DNA from 4 places in the Peribacillus sp. NPDC058002 genome. Region 1 is predicted to be linked to each of the others. Evidence: riboswitches for the same ligand, from Rfam matches in the RefSeq annotation. Region 1 holds a riboswitch; each other region holds the start of a gene.
What was found. A riboswitch is a leader RNA that binds a small molecule or an ion and turns the genes downstream of it on or off. The one in region 1 is predicted to bind S-adenosylmethionine.
Positions count from the first base shown of each region.

Region 2: linked by a shared signal. The riboswitch ahead of ACFVSH_RS19975 (Na+/H+ antiporter NhaC family protein) and the one ahead of ACFVSH_RS07490 (O-acetylhomoserine aminocarboxypropyltransferase/cysteine synthase family protein) in region 1 are both predicted to bind S-adenosylmethionine.
Region 3: linked by a shared signal. The riboswitch ahead of ACFVSH_RS15230 (methionine biosynthesis PLP-dependent protein) and the one ahead of ACFVSH_RS07490 (O-acetylhomoserine aminocarboxypropyltransferase/cysteine synthase family protein) in region 1 are both predicted to bind S-adenosylmethionine.
Region 4: linked by a shared signal. The riboswitch ahead of mtnK (S-methyl-5-thioribose kinase) and the one ahead of ACFVSH_RS07490 (O-acetylhomoserine aminocarboxypropyltransferase/cysteine synthase family protein) in region 1 are both predicted to bind S-adenosylmethionine.

Region 1 covers NZ_JBHVQU010000025.1:12,131-16,151, reverse strand. The annotation lists gene ACFVSH_RS07495 (methionine ABC transporter ATP-binding protein) at 1-93, opposite strand, end outside; SAM riboswitch class I at 247-359, opposite strand; gene ACFVSH_RS07490 (O-acetylhomoserine aminocarboxypropyltransferase/cysteine synthase family protein) at 477-1,787, opposite strand; SAM riboswitch class I at 1,887-1,992, opposite strand; gene ACFVSH_RS07485 (thioredoxin family protein) at 2,125-2,433, opposite strand; gene ACFVSH_RS07480 (toprim domain-containing protein) at 2,437-2,802, opposite strand; gene gcvH (glycine cleavage system protein GcvH) at 2,895-3,278, opposite strand; gene ACFVSH_RS07470 (arsenate reductase family protein) at 3,373-3,729, opposite strand; gene ACFVSH_RS07465 (acyl-CoA dehydrogenase family protein) at 3,871-4,021, opposite strand, start outside.
Region 2 covers NZ_JBHVQU010000163.1:1,482-5,502, reverse strand. The annotation lists gene ACFVSH_RS19985 (chromate transporter) at 1-467, shown strand, start outside; gene ACFVSH_RS19980 (chromate transporter) at 514-1,059, shown strand; gene ACFVSH_RS19975 (Na+/H+ antiporter NhaC family protein) at 1,276-2,592, opposite strand; SAM riboswitch class I at 2,785-2,892, opposite strand; gene ACFVSH_RS19970 (SOS response-associated peptidase) at 3,162-3,833, opposite strand; gene ACFVSH_RS19965 (hypothetical protein) at 3,894-4,021, opposite strand, start outside.
Region 3 covers NZ_JBHVQU010000084.1:8,282-12,302, reverse strand. The annotation lists gene fumC (class II fumarate hydratase) at 1-1,292, opposite strand, end outside; SAM riboswitch class I at 1,619-1,732, shown strand; gene ACFVSH_RS15230 (methionine biosynthesis PLP-dependent protein) at 1,819-2,931, shown strand; gene metC (cystathionine beta-lyase) at 2,928-4,021, shown strand, end outside.
Region 4 covers NZ_JBHVQU010000222.1:1,523-5,543, reverse strand. The annotation lists gene ACFVSH_RS22115 (pyridoxal phosphate-dependent aminotransferase) at 1-1,067, opposite strand, end outside; gene ACFVSH_RS22110 (carbon-nitrogen family hydrolase) at 1,167-1,949, shown strand; SAM riboswitch class I at 2,021-2,174, shown strand; gene mtnK (S-methyl-5-thioribose kinase) at 2,253-3,455, shown strand; gene mtnA (S-methyl-5-thioribose-1-phosphate isomerase) at 3,470-4,021, shown strand, end outside.

The DNA.
Region 1 (4,021 bases):
TATTTCAACATTCACATTATTTACAGCCTTGATCGTCTCACTGTTTCCTTTTCCTGTTCGGAACAGCTTACTGACTTTCGTCAATGTAATCATTAATCCTCACCTCTTTTATCCAATAAAACCTATGAACTTAGTTGATTTCTTTACATTATTAGTCTGTTTCTCATATCATGCACATGTTTTCCCCATTAAAACAGAAAAAACCTTTCTGCATGAGCAGAAAGGCAGGTGAAGAAACAGGCCTTTCTCTCATCTTCCAAAGTAATTAAACTTTGTGTGAATTGGCACCTTTCCAAGGAAATCTCCTTGTCGGTTGCCGGGTTTCATCGGGCACATCCCTCCACCTCTCTTGATAAGAGCTAATATATAGAATATTTGTACATCATTAAGTTCTTTAGTATGGAGAAATTTTATCATAGATAAAAAAGGAGCGCAATGTATATTATTTCTAGTTCAAGGATGAACAGGAACTTTGCTTAAAGCGTTTTGGAAGTCAAGGAGACGATATTCGTCGCTTTTTCAATTGCCTGCTCTAAATCTTCTATTAAGTCGTCTACATTTTCAATCCCAATTGATAAACGGACTTGATCGGCACTTACACCCGCTTTCGCAAGACCCGCCTCATTCAATTGTTGATGGGTCGTACTGGCTGGGTGGATGATCAAGCTCTTCGCATCCCCTACATTCGCCACATGGGACCATAATTCCACCGAATTGATAAGTTTTGCCCCAGCTTCGCGATTACCTTGTATTCCAAAAGTCACGACAGATCCAGCTCCCTTAGGCAAATATTTATCCGCAAGGGCCTTATCGGGATGATCCTCATCACCAGGATGCGAAACCCAAGTCACGGCAGGATGGTTTTTTAAATATTCAATGACAGACTTGGTGTTTGATAGATGCTCTTTCATCCTTACATGCAGCGTTTCAAGTCCAAGCGTAAACTGGAATGCACTTTGGGCACTTAGCGCAGGGCCTAAATCACGAAGTAACTGGACTCGGGCTTTCGTTATGAATGCGGCAGGTCCAACTGCCTCGGCGTATACCAGACCGTCGTAACTTGGGTCAGGCTCCGTGAAGCCAGGGTAGTTTGGCGAGTTCCAATCGAACTTCCCTCCATCCACGATGACACCGCCTAGTGTCGTTCCATTTCCCAGAAGCCATTTTGTAGCGGAATGGATGACGATGTCCGCGCCAAAATCAATTGGTCTGCAAAGATATGGTGTTGCAAAGGTATTATCAATGATTAAAGGTATGCCGGCTTCATGGGCGATTTTCGCCACCGCTTCAATATCAAGCACCCTCAAACTTGGATTACCGATCGTTTCGGCAAAAATGGCTTTAGTTCTTGGCGTAATCGCCCTTTTGAAATTTTCAGGATCATCGGGAGAAACGAACTTCACTTTGATCCCATATTTAGGAAGAGTATTTTCAAAAAGGTTATAAGTACCGCCATATAATGTAGAGGCTGAAACAATCTCATCACCTGCAGCGGCAATGTTCAGGATTGAAAGTGAGATGGCAGCCATTCCACTTGCTGTTGCCAATCCGCCGATGCCACCTTCCAATAAGGCCATTCTTTCCTCAAAAACGCTGACCGTGGGATTATGAAGCCGTGTATATATATAGCCATTCTCCTTTAGGCCAAATAAATTCGCTGCATGGTCGGTGTCTTTGAACAAGTATGCATTGCTTTGGTAGATAGGAACTGCACGGGCACCTGTTTCATCAGTTTGCAGACCGCCATGAACACTCAATGTTTCGAAACGCAACTTTTTCCCTGACATATGGTTTCACCTTTTTCTATGGATTTAGTTGGAATTATATGATATCTGGCCTTTTATAAACAAAAAAACCACTTCAACAAGAAGAGGTCTCAAGAACACACCTCATCTACCAGAGCCAACACTCTGCTGGAATTAGCACCGTATATAAAATTATACCGGTTGCCGGGCTTCGTCGGGCCAGTCCCTCCGCCACTCTTGATAAGAACTATTAAATTCTGCCATTACTTAATTCAAAATATATCATTTTAGAATAAATCAGTCAATTAATTGTTAGAATATTCTTTGTTTAATTCAAATGTCCGCAACAAAGAAACCAACCACGGCTCTGATTGGTTTCTTAGCTGATTTCCTTAAGCAATCCGTACAAATAAGGAACGGATTGAAAGGCATATATTTTTTTGTGCAGCTTTCCTTTTTTGAAAAGCAATAAACAGGGCACACTTTCGATTTCATATGATTCGGCAATTGCTTGGACATAGTTCATATTCATTTTGCCTGCCTTCAATTCCGGGAACAGCTCCAAGGATATCGTCAGCATCTTGGAGGCGACCTGACAAGTGCCGCATAAAGGCGTATATAAATATAAGCAAAAGGTTTCCCCATTTTCAACAGCAAGCTTACACTCTTCTTCTTTCCATTCCTGCATCAATTAGTCGTTCACCCTTTGACTTAAAAATTTCATTTTCACATTCATATTGGCAGATAGTAGCACAGTTGCGATATGATGTTCGGGTGAGCTTTCCACTTCTTTGTACATTTTATTAATATACAGGTGGTTCGCTTCCGGCATTTCCCTTCGGAACTGCTTCCGCAGCTTTTCTCCTGATTCATCTGCGTCAAAAAGGAGATAAACATCACGATCCATCAATTCATCCACTAATTCATCCAGCTTAGTTAATGATATGGTCCCATTTGTACATCTTATTTCCACATCTTCATTTAAAACGGAGGCAACTTTTCTTCTATCGGAACTGCCTTCTACAATGATCACTTTATCGAATTCGCCCCACTCCATGTCATCACTCCATCTCATGAATTATGTGCGCAACTGCCGCTGTATAAAATGAAAAAGAGAGCAGGCCTATTCAGTCCCCCCTCTCCTTCTTTTTAACCGTTGATTAAACTCTCATACTCTTCGGCGCTCATCAAGTTTTCAATATCATTGCTATTAGATGGTTCAAGCACGACCATCCATGCCTTTTCATAAGGAGACTCATTTACATATTCAGGGTTGTCACTTAAATCTTCGTTTACTTCAACAACCTTGCCACTGATAGGTGCATAAAGCTCAGAAACGGTCTTAACGGATTCAACACTTCCAAATGGTTCGTTCGCTTTCAATTCATCGCCGATTTCCGGAAGCTCAACGAATACGATGTCCCCAAGCTCGGACTGTGCGAAAGCTGTAATCCCAATGCGCACTGTTCCATCTTCCGTTTTGACCCATTCATGTTCTTTAGTGTAACGAAGTTCTTTTGGTGTTGTCGTCATTATTAACCCTCCATATGTACATCTTATTTATCTATTTCATTATAAGGTAGATAGTGTGTTTAAGTAAGGAATTAACCAAATATTTTGTGAAATTTCAGTTCCAAACCTGTTCGAATTGCTCTTCTTTGAAACCTACCGTCACTTTAGTGCCATCTGTAACAATCGGCCTTTTCAGAAGCATGCCATCCGTGGACAATATATCAAGCATCTCTGCTTCAGTAGCTTCTTTCAGCTTATCCTTTAAGCCCAGCTCCCGATATTTTTGACCGCTAGTATTGAAGAACTTCTTCAATTCCAAATTGCTGATTTTATATAGTTTTTCTATTTCTGTTCGCGAAGGCGGATTTTCAGCTATATGGATCGCTTCATATTGCAGTTCATGATTATCAAGCCACTTCTTCGCGTTACGGCATGTGCCGCATTTTGGGTACCAATATAATGTTAAGCCCATCATTTCACCACCTATCAATAGAATACCCGTTTTCAGCACGCAATACAACGAAATATCTTTTGAATTTCCGTTGCGATTTCATCAAAGGAAATAAAGGGAATGCCTTTACGGGCATTCCCTTTACAGATTCTGATTCATTGCTTATAGAGCATATTTTTCCGCTTCGATCACCTTTACGGAGGCTTCACGTTTTTTCGCAATGACATTGATCGGATTGTGTCTTGTCAGCTTGCGGAGCGACGAAAGCATGATTCGAAGAGTATCGCCTGTTTCCACCGCAATTAACGTTTCT
Region 2 (4,021 bases), on a different contig from region 1:
TTGCATTATCTCAGTCCGTACCGGGAGCTGTCGCCATTAACTCCGCCACCTTTATCGGCCATCGAATTGCCGGAATGAAGGGGGCAATGGCAGCCATGATCGGTGTTTCATTACCTACCTTTTTAATTGTTCTGCTCCTAGGCATTTTGTATTTTTTCATTCAGGATAATCCGAAGATAGAATCCGCATTCATATCGATCAGAGCTTCCATAGTAGCCATCATCGCCTATGCGGCTATCAAGATAGGAAAAACGGCTGTTGTAGACAAATCAACTTTCTGTATTTTATTAGCAGGAATTCCGGTCCTCTTCTTTCTTCACCCTGTGATCGTTATAGTGGCAGGGGCTATAGCGGGTATTGTGACAATCTCCATCAAGAGAAAATCAGGATACGATATCAAGTTGGACAGAAAAGATATGACAAAAGAAGAAAATGATTTCGAACCTTACATGGGTGCTGGCATATAGGTAAATCAAAAAGGGCTAACTAATTTTCAAGAAAGCGTGTGATAGAATGATGGAATTGTGGGAGTTGTTTAGCACCTTCTTTATTATCGGTTTTGTATCGTTCGGGGGCGGATACGCCATGATTCCCGTAATAGAATCGGAAGTCTCACAGCATGGATGGATGACGACGCAACAATTTACCGATATAATCGCCATTTCCGGGATGTCCCCAGGACCTGTCACAGCCAATAGTGCCATTCTCGTTGGCTATTCGACTGCTGGATTAGCAGGAGCCATATCATCCGCTCTCGGAATCTTGCTACCTGCTATTATATTCGTGACCGTTATAGCCACCTTCTTCAGCAAATTGAATCATTATCCAGTTATTCAATCCATGTTTTATGGATTAAGACCCATTGTCACCAGTTTAATCCTCTTTGCAGCAATCAGTTTAGCACTTTCCAATCATATGATAGCCCCAAACTTTTCATGGCATACGATAAGCTTATTACTCGTTTTTGGATTATCGTTATTTGCCCTAATGAAATTACGCTGGCACCCAGCTTATGTAATTATACTTTCTGGTTTAGTTGGTGTTGTCCTCTATTCATGACAAATGCCGCACGCAAAACGATTAATAATATGAACCGGAATGAAGCAGTTATTTTGGTTATGAAATAAGTTGTTTACCATAAATTAAAGAAATCCCTAGCAGATGAATTGATTACTTTATGAACACTTATACTGACATAAGTGGGAAGATTTCACCCATACAGAAAACACCCTGTATCCAATGATTCAGGGTGTTTTTTTCATTATTATCCTCTTTTTAATAAGTCCGTTTCTTCGATTCATCATTTCCCGACTGAAACCGTGGATAACCAATCAAGATGGCAACGACTCCACAAAGTCCAATTAGTATTGGGTAATATGAATACGGCAAGATGCTTATGGGAGAGATCTTTGCTACCCCTGCTGCAACAAGCAGCTGTGCCCCATATGGAATCACCCCTTGGATACAACAGGCAAAAACGTCAAGGATGCTCGCCGATTTACGCGGATCAATCCCATACTTTTCAGCGATGTTTTTGGCAAGTGGCCCGGCAATGATAATCGAAATCGTGTTATTTGCCGTTGAAAGGTTCGTCAAACCAACAAGCCCGGCAATGCTGAATTCCGCCCCTTTTTTTGATTTGCTATTTCGTGTCACGAGGTGGAGTAGATAATCGATGCCACCATTATGTTTGATTACAGCAACCATACCTGCAATTAAAATGGCAAGGAAGGAGATTTCATACATTCCCGCCATTCCCTCACCAACTTTTTGAATGACACCCAACGGTTGATAACTTCCATCCGCCAAGCCGATAATTCCGGCAAGGACGATTCCGATGGATAGGACCAGGAACACATTGACTCCTGCCAATGCAGTGATCAATACGCAAAGGTATGGAAGAATCTTCACCCAATTATAAGAATTTTGGGTGATGTCGGCTTGTTCACCCATCGTTAATATTCCTAGGATAGCACATGTGATGATGGCCGCAGGTAAAACGATGAAAAAATTCACCTTAAACTTATCCTTCATTTTCGTTCCCTGTGTTCGAACTGCAGCGATTGTCGTATCTGAAATGAAGGATAGGTTATCCCCAAACATCGCACCACCAATAACAGCCGCCATTGAGAGGGCAAGCGAAATATCGGTTTGCTCGCTAATTCCCACCCCGATAGGTGCTAGGGCTACAATCGTTCCCATGCTCGTTCCCATAGATAGGGAAATAAAACAAGCGATAATGAATATCCCTACCATTAAAAGATTTTGCGGAAAAACCGCTAAGGCAAGATTCACGGTTGATTCAACTGCCCCCATACCATTCGCAACTTCGGAAAAAGCGCCGGCTAAAAGGAAAATGATTACCATTAACATAATATTAGCGTCACCGGCACCTTTACAGAAAATATCAACCTTTTGATTGAAACTTTCTTTCCGATTCATTGCCAATGCAGCTGCTGATGCAATAGAAATGGCTACAATCACCGGAAATGAATAAAAATCTTTAGTGACGATTCCGGACCCTATAAATAAAATTAAAAATACGACAAATGGAATCAATGCCCATGGATTCCCTTTATTGTTTGCACTCATGATGTACACCTCTTTTTATTTTTCCCATGACATGTGTCATAGCCTTTATTCTTTTAACAGTTTTCGCAAATAACGCCAATTTGAGCTTGATTATCCAGTGATGGAGCTATAGCAAAAAAAAACAGCTGTCAGCATAAAAAAGACCCCTTCTATTAAAACAAGAAGAGGTCTTTTAATTTATAAAAAACACCCTCCTTATCTTTCAGGCGAAAATCAGCCTGCTGGATTTGGCACAGCACTCCCATTAAGTCCGCTGCCGAGACATCTTCGGGCCAGTCCCTCCGTCTCTCTTGATAAGAAGATCAAAATTATATAATTTATCAACTATTACGATACCTGTCAGAAAAGTACCAAACTGGAAACTTGCTGTAACCATCTGTGTTTGTTAAAGCGACATCGAAGTCGTTTTGAAAAGCAAATATAAGAGTACAGCATTTTGTCTATTTTCGCAAGGTTTAGTTTTATAGTATTCACATGCACTTCTTACTGTTTGCAGTTAATCAGTACAATGAGTCTTCCACTGATATTTATCCGGGCGGAATTAATATAAAAAGAGGTCTAATGACCTCTCAGCAAATTTGTTGTATTAGATTAGGTGAATTTTTTTTAGTCGAGTTCACATCAGTCGATACCTCAAAAGCTTCCATTTGTTCTGAGTCGAATGACTTTAAATACTGCTGCAGATATGCAGGATCATTAATGGATGGATTCAACCAATCTTTTTCATCTTCTGGTTTAAGGATTACAGGCATACGATCATGAATGCTGGTCATCAGCTCATTAGGAACGGTTGTTATAACGGAGCACGTGTAAATGCTGAGGCCTTCGGGAGATTTCCAGGATTCCCATATACCGGCCATTCCAAATGGAGCATGATTCTTCATTTTTATTCGCATCGGTATTTTTCTTTCTGGTGTCTTTTTCCATTCGTAAAATGAGTCAGCGATTATCAAGCATCTCTTCTTCTTATACGCATTCTTGAAGCTTGCTTTCTCTGCAATGGTTTCCGCTCTGGCATTGATCATTTTATAGCCAACTTTTTCGTCTTTTGCCCAGAATGGAATGAGTCCCCACCGAAGATATCCAAGTCGGTTCATTGCCCCGTCATTAATGACGGATAACACGGATTGGGAGGGAGCAATATTGTAGCTGAATTGGTATTCCTCATCAAATGATCCTTGTATATCAAACCGATCTTTTATTTCTTCAATGTCAGTGAAAAGGGTGAAACGTCCACACATAATATCGCCTACCGTATTAAGATTTATTACAGTGTAACAAATGGAACAAGCAGGCACAAATCAGTGTTCTAAAATCCTGATGTCGGTAAATGGCTGATTAAATAATTCGCTGGAAATCAAAAGGGTGCCAAGGACTTCTCTTTCATCTTCAGCTTTAATGATTTCCGACAAAATCAAGGTACTGCCAT
Region 3 (4,021 bases), on a different contig from region 1:
GAGTTGTCCTTGAATGCAGTTTTGGCGATTTTGGCTGCTTTTTCATAACCGATATGCGGGTTCAATGCTGTTACCAACATAAGGGAACGTTCTACATTTTCTTTGATTTTATCCTCATTTGCAGTGATGCCCACCGCACAATTATCGTTGAATGAATGAATGCCTTCCGTCAATAATTTTACCGTTTGCAGGAAGTTATAGATGATGACAGGCTTGAATACATTCAATTCAAAATTACCTTGGCTTGCTGCAAAGCCAATTGTAGCATCGTTACCCACGATTTGAGTTGCAATCATGGTAAGCGCTTCACTTTGTGTTGGATTGACTTTACCTGGCATGATGGAGCTGCCTGGCTCGTTTTCCGGAATGGCTATTTCGCCGATTCCGCTTCTTGGACCACTTGCCAGCCATCTGACATCGTTCGCAATTTTCATTAAATCCGCTGCCAATGCTTTTAAAGCGCCGTGTGCGTAGACGATTTCGTTATGGCTTGTCAATGCATGGAACTTATTATCAGATGTGACAAAAGGATATCCAGTATCAGCTGCAATTTGTTTGGCGGAAAGTCCCGGGAATTCTTTTTTTGTATTGATTCCGGTTCCTACAGCCGTTCCTCCTAGTGCAAGGTTCAATAATTTTTGGCTGCTTTCCTCAATCATCGCTAGATTTTTGTCGAGCATCGCTTTCCAGCCGGAAATCTCTTGTCCCAATGTTAATGGTGTAGCATCTTGAAGATGTGTCCGGCCAATTTTCACGACATCCCAAAATTCTTTTTCTTTTGTATCGAATGTATCACGAAGAGCTTTAATGGCAGGAACCAATTTTTCAGCGACTTCCATAAAGGCAGCAATATGCATGGCTGTCGGGAAAGTATCATTGGAGCTCTGTGCCTTGTTAACATCATCATTCGGATGAAGGGTTTCCGATTCACCGTTTTCTTTTAACCATTCATTTCCTTTGTTAGCGACCACTTCATTCACGTTCATATTACTTTGCGTACCGCTTCCCGTTTGCCAAACTACAAGCGGGAAATGCTCATCTAGCGTTCCTTCGAGGATTTCGCCGCAAATCTTGACGATGGCATTCTTTTTAACTTCCGAAAGATCACCAAGATCATAGTTCACCTTTGCCGCAGCTTGTTTAACGTATGCAAATGCACGAACTAATTCAATCGGCATTTTTTCGTTACCGATTTTGAAATTGTTACGGCTTCTCTCGGTTTGTGCTCCCCAATATTTATCAGCAGGAACTTTCACTTCACCCATCGTATCTCGTTCGATTCTGTATTCCATGTGTTCTCCTCCTATGTTTGCACTATTCATTGAGACCAATTTGCATATGAAATGAATAATGTCGTATTATTCTTTCTCTCCATACATTGTACAAACTTTATTATTTTAAAGCAAAAATATCCGCTGACCTTTCACTTTTTCCGAAAATTGCATGACCCTTCGTGTTTATATGAAGATTCGGATATTCTTTTTTTTAGATACATAAAGTGTTGTCGCACTAGGCACCAATTAACCTGGACATGAACATCCAAGCATTATCCATCCCAAAATGTCCTTGACAGTATTTTGTATATATAGTAAATTCAAAAGAAATTGAATAATCTAAACTCTTATCGAGAGAGGTAGAGGGAATGGCCCGATGACACCTCAGCAACCTTCATTTGTTTCAAACCAATGAAAAGGTGCTAATTCCACAAGTTTGTGAACTTGGAAGATAAGAAGAATGACTCGTCCTTACTTAATCAAAGTCTTCTTCTTAAAGAAGACTTTTTTTTATTTTATATAACTCAAAGGAGCAGTGAAAACCATGTACAAAACTGAAACATATCTTGCTCAATTAGGAAACCGCAGCGAAACGGCGACAGGAACAGTCAATCCGCCAGTATACTTTTCAACAGCTTTTCGCCATGAAGGAATTGGCCAATCGACGGGATTCGACTACACAAGGACAGGTAATCCTACACGCCAATTATTGGAGCGTTCCATCGCCGATCTGGAAAAAGGCGACCAAGGTTATGCCTGCAGTTCAGGAATGGCCGCCATTTCCACTATCCTTGCCCTTTTTAAATCAGGTGATGCCTGGATTGTCAGCGAAGATCTTTATGGTGGTACATATCGTCTGTTAGAACAAGGTTTTAAAAAATGGGGATTGCAGTGTGACTATGTAAACACTTGTTGTTTGGAGGATATAGAAAAAGCCATCACTCCTCACACGAAAGCCATCTTCATCGAAACTCCCACTAACCCTCTTATGCAGCAAACGGACATTAGCGCTGTTGCCGCATTGGCCAAACAAAATAATTTACTATTGATCGTTGATAATACTTTTTACACGCCTCTTATTCAACAACCCATCCTGCTTGGAGCGGATATCGTGATTCACAGTGCAACCAAGTATCTCGGTGGTCATAATGATGTGCTCGCCGGACTGATCGTTGCTAGCGGCGCTGAATTATGTGATGCACTAGCCTTCCATCATAATGGTACCGGAGCTGTCTTGAGCCCCTTTGATTCTTGGCTATTGATGCGTGGAATGAAAACCTTGGCATTGCGGATGGAGCGTCATGAAAAGAATGCCAAAATACTTGTAGATTACTTGTCGGAACATGATTGTGTCACGGACGTATTGTATCCCGGCAAAGGCGGCATGATTTCATTCCGTATCATTGATGAATCGGCGGTCAACCCCTTTTTACAATCGCTCTCATTAATTTCCTTTGCAGAAAGCCTTGGAGGGGTTGAAAGCTTTATCACCTATCCTGCCACACAAACGCATGCCGATATACCGCTTGAAGTCAGAACGGCAAATGGAGTTTGTAATCGTCTGCTCCGCTTCTCCGTTGGCATCGAGGATAGCGATGATTTGATTCAGGACTTGCAGCAAGCATTCGCACATGTAAAAAGGGAGGCGCTACGATGACAGGTCATGATTTTAGCTTTGAAACGAAATTACTTCATAATCAGCATAAATTCGATCCGGCAACGGGCGGTGTGAGCGTCCCCATTCAGCATGCATCGACTTTCCATCAATCCGATATCGATCAATTTGGCAAATATGATTACAGCAGAAGCGGGAACCCGACTCGCGAAGCACTTGAAGACATCATTGCCGAACTTGAGGAAGGCACTCACGGCTTTGCTTTTTCTTCAGGTATGGCTGCCATTTCAACAGCCTTCCTGCTATTGTCTGCCGGGGATCATATCGTCATTTCCGAAGATGTGTACGGCGGAACATTCAGGATGGTCACAAGCGTATTGACTCGTTTCAATATTGAGCATACCTTCGTGGACATGACGGACCTTGAAAGCGTCAAAGCTGCCGTTCAGCCAAATACCAGGGCCATCTATATCGAAACGCCTTCAAATCCGTTACTTAAAGTGACCGATATTCAAGCCGTATGTGATATCGCCAAAAAAGCTGGTGCCTTAAGTTTTGTTGATAACACATTCTTGACCCCGGCATTGCAAAAACCGTTGAATCTGGGTGCTGATGTTGTCCTTCATAGCGCGACGAAGTTTTTATCCGGACATAGTGATGTGGTAGCTGGGCTTGCGGTAGTGAAAGATCCGGAATTGGCCGCAAGACTCGGTTCGCTCCAAAACTCCTTTGGAGCGGTCCTTGGTGTCCAGGATGCCTGGCTTGTAATGAGAGGTTTGAAAACCTTATCAGTTAGAATGGAACATTCACAAAAAGGGGCAGAAAAGATTGCAGCCTACTTAAAGGAACAGCCATTGGTGAAAAAAGTGTATTATCCCGGCCTTTCCGATCATCCACAGCACGCCATCCAGAAAGGCCAGTCACTTGGAGCGGGGGCGGTCCTATCATTTGAATTGGAAAGTGAGGAAGCCTTCCGTTCTTTCGTAAACACTGTCGAGCTCCCTGTTTTTGCCGTAAGCCTTGGAGCGGTCGAATCTATTTTATCTTACCCAGCCAAAATGTCCCATGCAGCCATGCCTGATGATGAAAGGGAAAAGCGAGGCATCACGAACAGCTTGCTCCGCCTCTCTGT
Region 4 (4,021 bases), on a different contig from region 1:
TTCCCTGCGGCAACAGCTACGTGGGCATGCGCTAATAAATAGTCTGCAAAACTCTCTGACGTAAAACCTTTAGGTACCTTGAGCCAGGCAAAAAACGATGCCGCAGGCGCTTTGACATCCCAGCCGATTGCCCTCAATCCCTCAATGAAAACATTCCTTCGTCCTTCGTACATCTGCACTAACTGCTCTACACAGCTCTGCGAATCAAGCAAAGCACTTGCCGCAGCTTCTTGTATCGCCGGGAAAAGACTCACATAAAGATGGTCTTGCAATAGTTCAAGAGCTTCTATTACACTCTTATTCCCCACTGCGAAGCCTACTCTCCATCCTGCCATATTGTATGTTTTCGATAGTGTGTATATTTCTATTCCTACATCCTTCGCTCCCTCCGATTGGAGAAAGCTTATCGGTTTTTTTCCGTCGAATCCGATCGCGCCATAAGCGAAATCGTGGACCACACAAATGGAATGCTCTTTTGCGAAGGAGACGGTTTCATCAAAGAAACTATCAGTTGCAGAAGCACCTGTGGGATTATTCGGATAGTTCAAGAACATCATTTTGGCTTTATCAAGTACTTCTTTATGTATTTCATCATATTTCGGAAGAAAACCATTTTCTTCTGTCAGAGGCATGAGTTCGGTCTTTGCCCGGGCTAAAACAACTCCGGAAAGATAATCGGGATAGCCGGGATCTGGAACTAGGATCGTATCACCTGGATTCAATAAACACTGCGGCAGTTCGACAAGACCTGCCTTCCCCCCGAAGAGAATCGCCACTTCGCTATTCGGATCCAGCTTGACACCGTATTCTCGTTCATAAAAGACGGCGGCAGCATCTTTTAAATATTGATGTCCCCGGAATGGCGAATATTTATGATTAATCGTTTTTTCAGCAGCCGACTGCAAACTTTTCACGATATGTTCTGGCGTCGGCTGATCAGGGTTTCCCTGGCCTAAATTAATGACATCATGTCCTTGCTCCGTTATTGCATTGACTTTTGCGACTAGTGAAGCAAAAAACTGCTTGGGCAGGTCCTGAAGCTGGCCGGATTTTTCGAATTGCAACATTTATACACCTTCTCTGAAATTTCTTGAAATTCTAGTCACAAATGATATATGTTTATCATAGTCTTGTAAAGCATTTTTTACATGTGGAGGTTTTAATCGATGAAATGGAAAATAGCTTGTATTCAAATGGATATAGCCTTTGGTCAACCGGATATCAATTTTCAGGTTGCAGAACAATGGTTGGAAAAAGCAACACGGTCAGAACCCGATATCGTCATTTTACCGGAGCTTTGGACAACAGGATACGACTTGACCAGGTTAAATGAGATTGCTGATCACGAGGCAGAAAAAACGATTGAATTTTTAAAAACACAGGCACAAAAACACCAAATTCACATCATAGGCGGTTCCATCGCGAAAAAGACAAGCAAGGGAATCTATAACACGATGATCATCATCGATAAACATGGGAATCTCATTAAAGAATATGATAAGCTACACTTATTTCAGTTAATGGATGAACATCATTTCCTGCAGCCAGGAGAAAAAGATGGTTTATTTACTCTTGATGAAAAAATATGTGCTGGATTCATTTGTTATGACATCCGTTTCCCTGAATGGCAGCGTGCCCATACCGTTCAAGGCGCCGAAGTTCTATTCGTAACGGCGGAATGGCCAAAGCCGAGACTCGATCACTGGAGAGCCTTATTGATTAGCCGTGCCATCGAGAACCAAGCCTATGTTGTAGCCGTTAATCGTTCAGGTTCGGATGTCAATAATACATTTGCTGGTCATTCCTTGATTATTGATCCATGGGGGAATCTCATTAGTGAAGCCGGAGAAGGAAACGAACTCTTGACAGGCACCTTGGATTTCAATAAAGTTACGGAAGCCCGAAACAAAATACCTGTATTCGAAGATCGCCGCCCTGATTTTTATTAATTTACCCATTGACAAACTATTCAAAAGGTTGTTATTATTTTCCCGAAGATTAAAATTTCAGAAAACATTTACTCTTATCAAGAGCAGGCTGAGGGATAAAGGCCCTATGAAGCCCAGCAACCGACTGTAATACCATTGTGAAATGGGGCGGATTCACCGCCGGATTATAAAATCCACAGAGCACGGTGCTAATTCCACCAGAATTCATTTTCTGGAAGATAAGAGGTCCGAAGCCAAAACTTCTGCCTCTTTCTATATGAAAGAGGCTTTTTTATTCTTATTTTGATTCTGGAGGGAAAAAGAATGACTCAAAACCATTCAAATTTTAAGAGATTGACAAACGAAACAGCTATAACCCTTGCAAAAAAACTTGGGTTGGTCAATGCGGATGCAAGTTTAAAGTGTAAAGAAATCGGCGATGGAAACTTAAATTATGTTTTTCATGTTACAGACATGCACACAAATAAAGGAATAATCATCAAACAAGCGGTCCCTTATGCCAAGGTACTTGGTGAAAGCTGGCCGCTGACATTGAAAAGGGCTGCCATTGAAGCGAATGCGCTGATTCATTTCAAAAGTTATTGCCCTGAATTCGTACCGCAAGTCTATTATTCGGATGAACAGCTTGCCATCACGGTCATGGAGGATTTATCGCACTTGAAAATCGTTAGAACAGGATTGATCGATGGCGATTCATATCCATTGCTTTCACAGCATATTGGTGAGTTTGTTGCTAAGACGGCATTTTATACATCCGATTATCATCTAGAACCATCTGCGAAAAAGGAAGTGGCCCGACATTTCACGAATCCAGAACTCTGCAAAATCACTGAGGTCTTTATTTTCACAGATCCATTTTTTGAGGAACTCCCAGGAGACTTCGAGGTGGAATTGACTGATGCCGCCAAAATTATCTGGAATGATCAAGAAGTGATACTTGAGGTCGCTAAGCTGAAACAAAGCTTTGAAACCGAGCAGGAAGCCTTACTTCATGGAGATTTACATACTGGAAGTATATTTGCAAGTGAAACTGAAACAAAGGTTATTGATCCGGAATTCGCTTTTTATGGACCCGTTGGTTTTGACCTTGGTCAATACACCGCCAACCTTCTCTTCCAGGCAGTCACACGCAATGGCGCTGGAAAGGAAGAGATTTTCACACACCTTCATGAATTTTGGAATGCCTTTGAAGAAACTTATACCGACTTATGGGAAGGTCAAAATAAAAGCCCATTCCGCCATGTGAAAGGTTATCTGCCTTACTTACTGACAAAATTCAAAAAAGATGCCTTCGGTTTTGCCGGCTGTGAACTGATTCGGCGAACCATTGGCCTTTCCCATGTTGCCGATTTAAACGTCATTGAAAATAAAGAGATAAGGATTGCTGCCAAAACGGCAACGTTGGAAATTGGTGCATTTTTAATTAAAAAACGGGATGAATTAGATGTTCCAGCTGTCATTGAAGCGTTGAAGCAACGTACACTGCCATCTTATTCAATCATTTAAAAGGAGCCCTGCACATGACTACACTAGCACCCTTACCCTATTCGGTACACTGGGATGATACCCATATTACATTATTAAATCAACAAGCCCTACCTTCCATAACTGAATTTATTGAACTTCATTCAGTTAATGATGTATATGACAGCATTTTGACATTAAAAGTTCGCGGTGCGCCAGCAATTGGACTGACGGCAGCATTTGGTGTTGCACTTGGTGCCAAACAGGAAACAACCGCTGAATTAGGGGATTTCAAGAGAAATGTAACGAGGCATATTGAAAAACTCGCCTCTTCAAGGCCAACTGCAGTAAACCTTTTTTGGGCGTTAAGGAGGATGGAGAACACCTTGCATGCTGCGCAAAGCATTTCAGCTGCAAAGGAAGCACTTGTATCGGAGGCTAAAGCCATCTTTGCTGAAGATGAAGAAATGTGCAGGAAAATCGGGGAACATGGTTTATCCTTATTCACTAGAGGAGATTCCATACTAACCCATTGCAATGCTGGGGGAATTGCCACAGCTCGGTATGGCACAGCCTTGGCTCCTTTCCACCTGGCTAAAGAAAGGGAC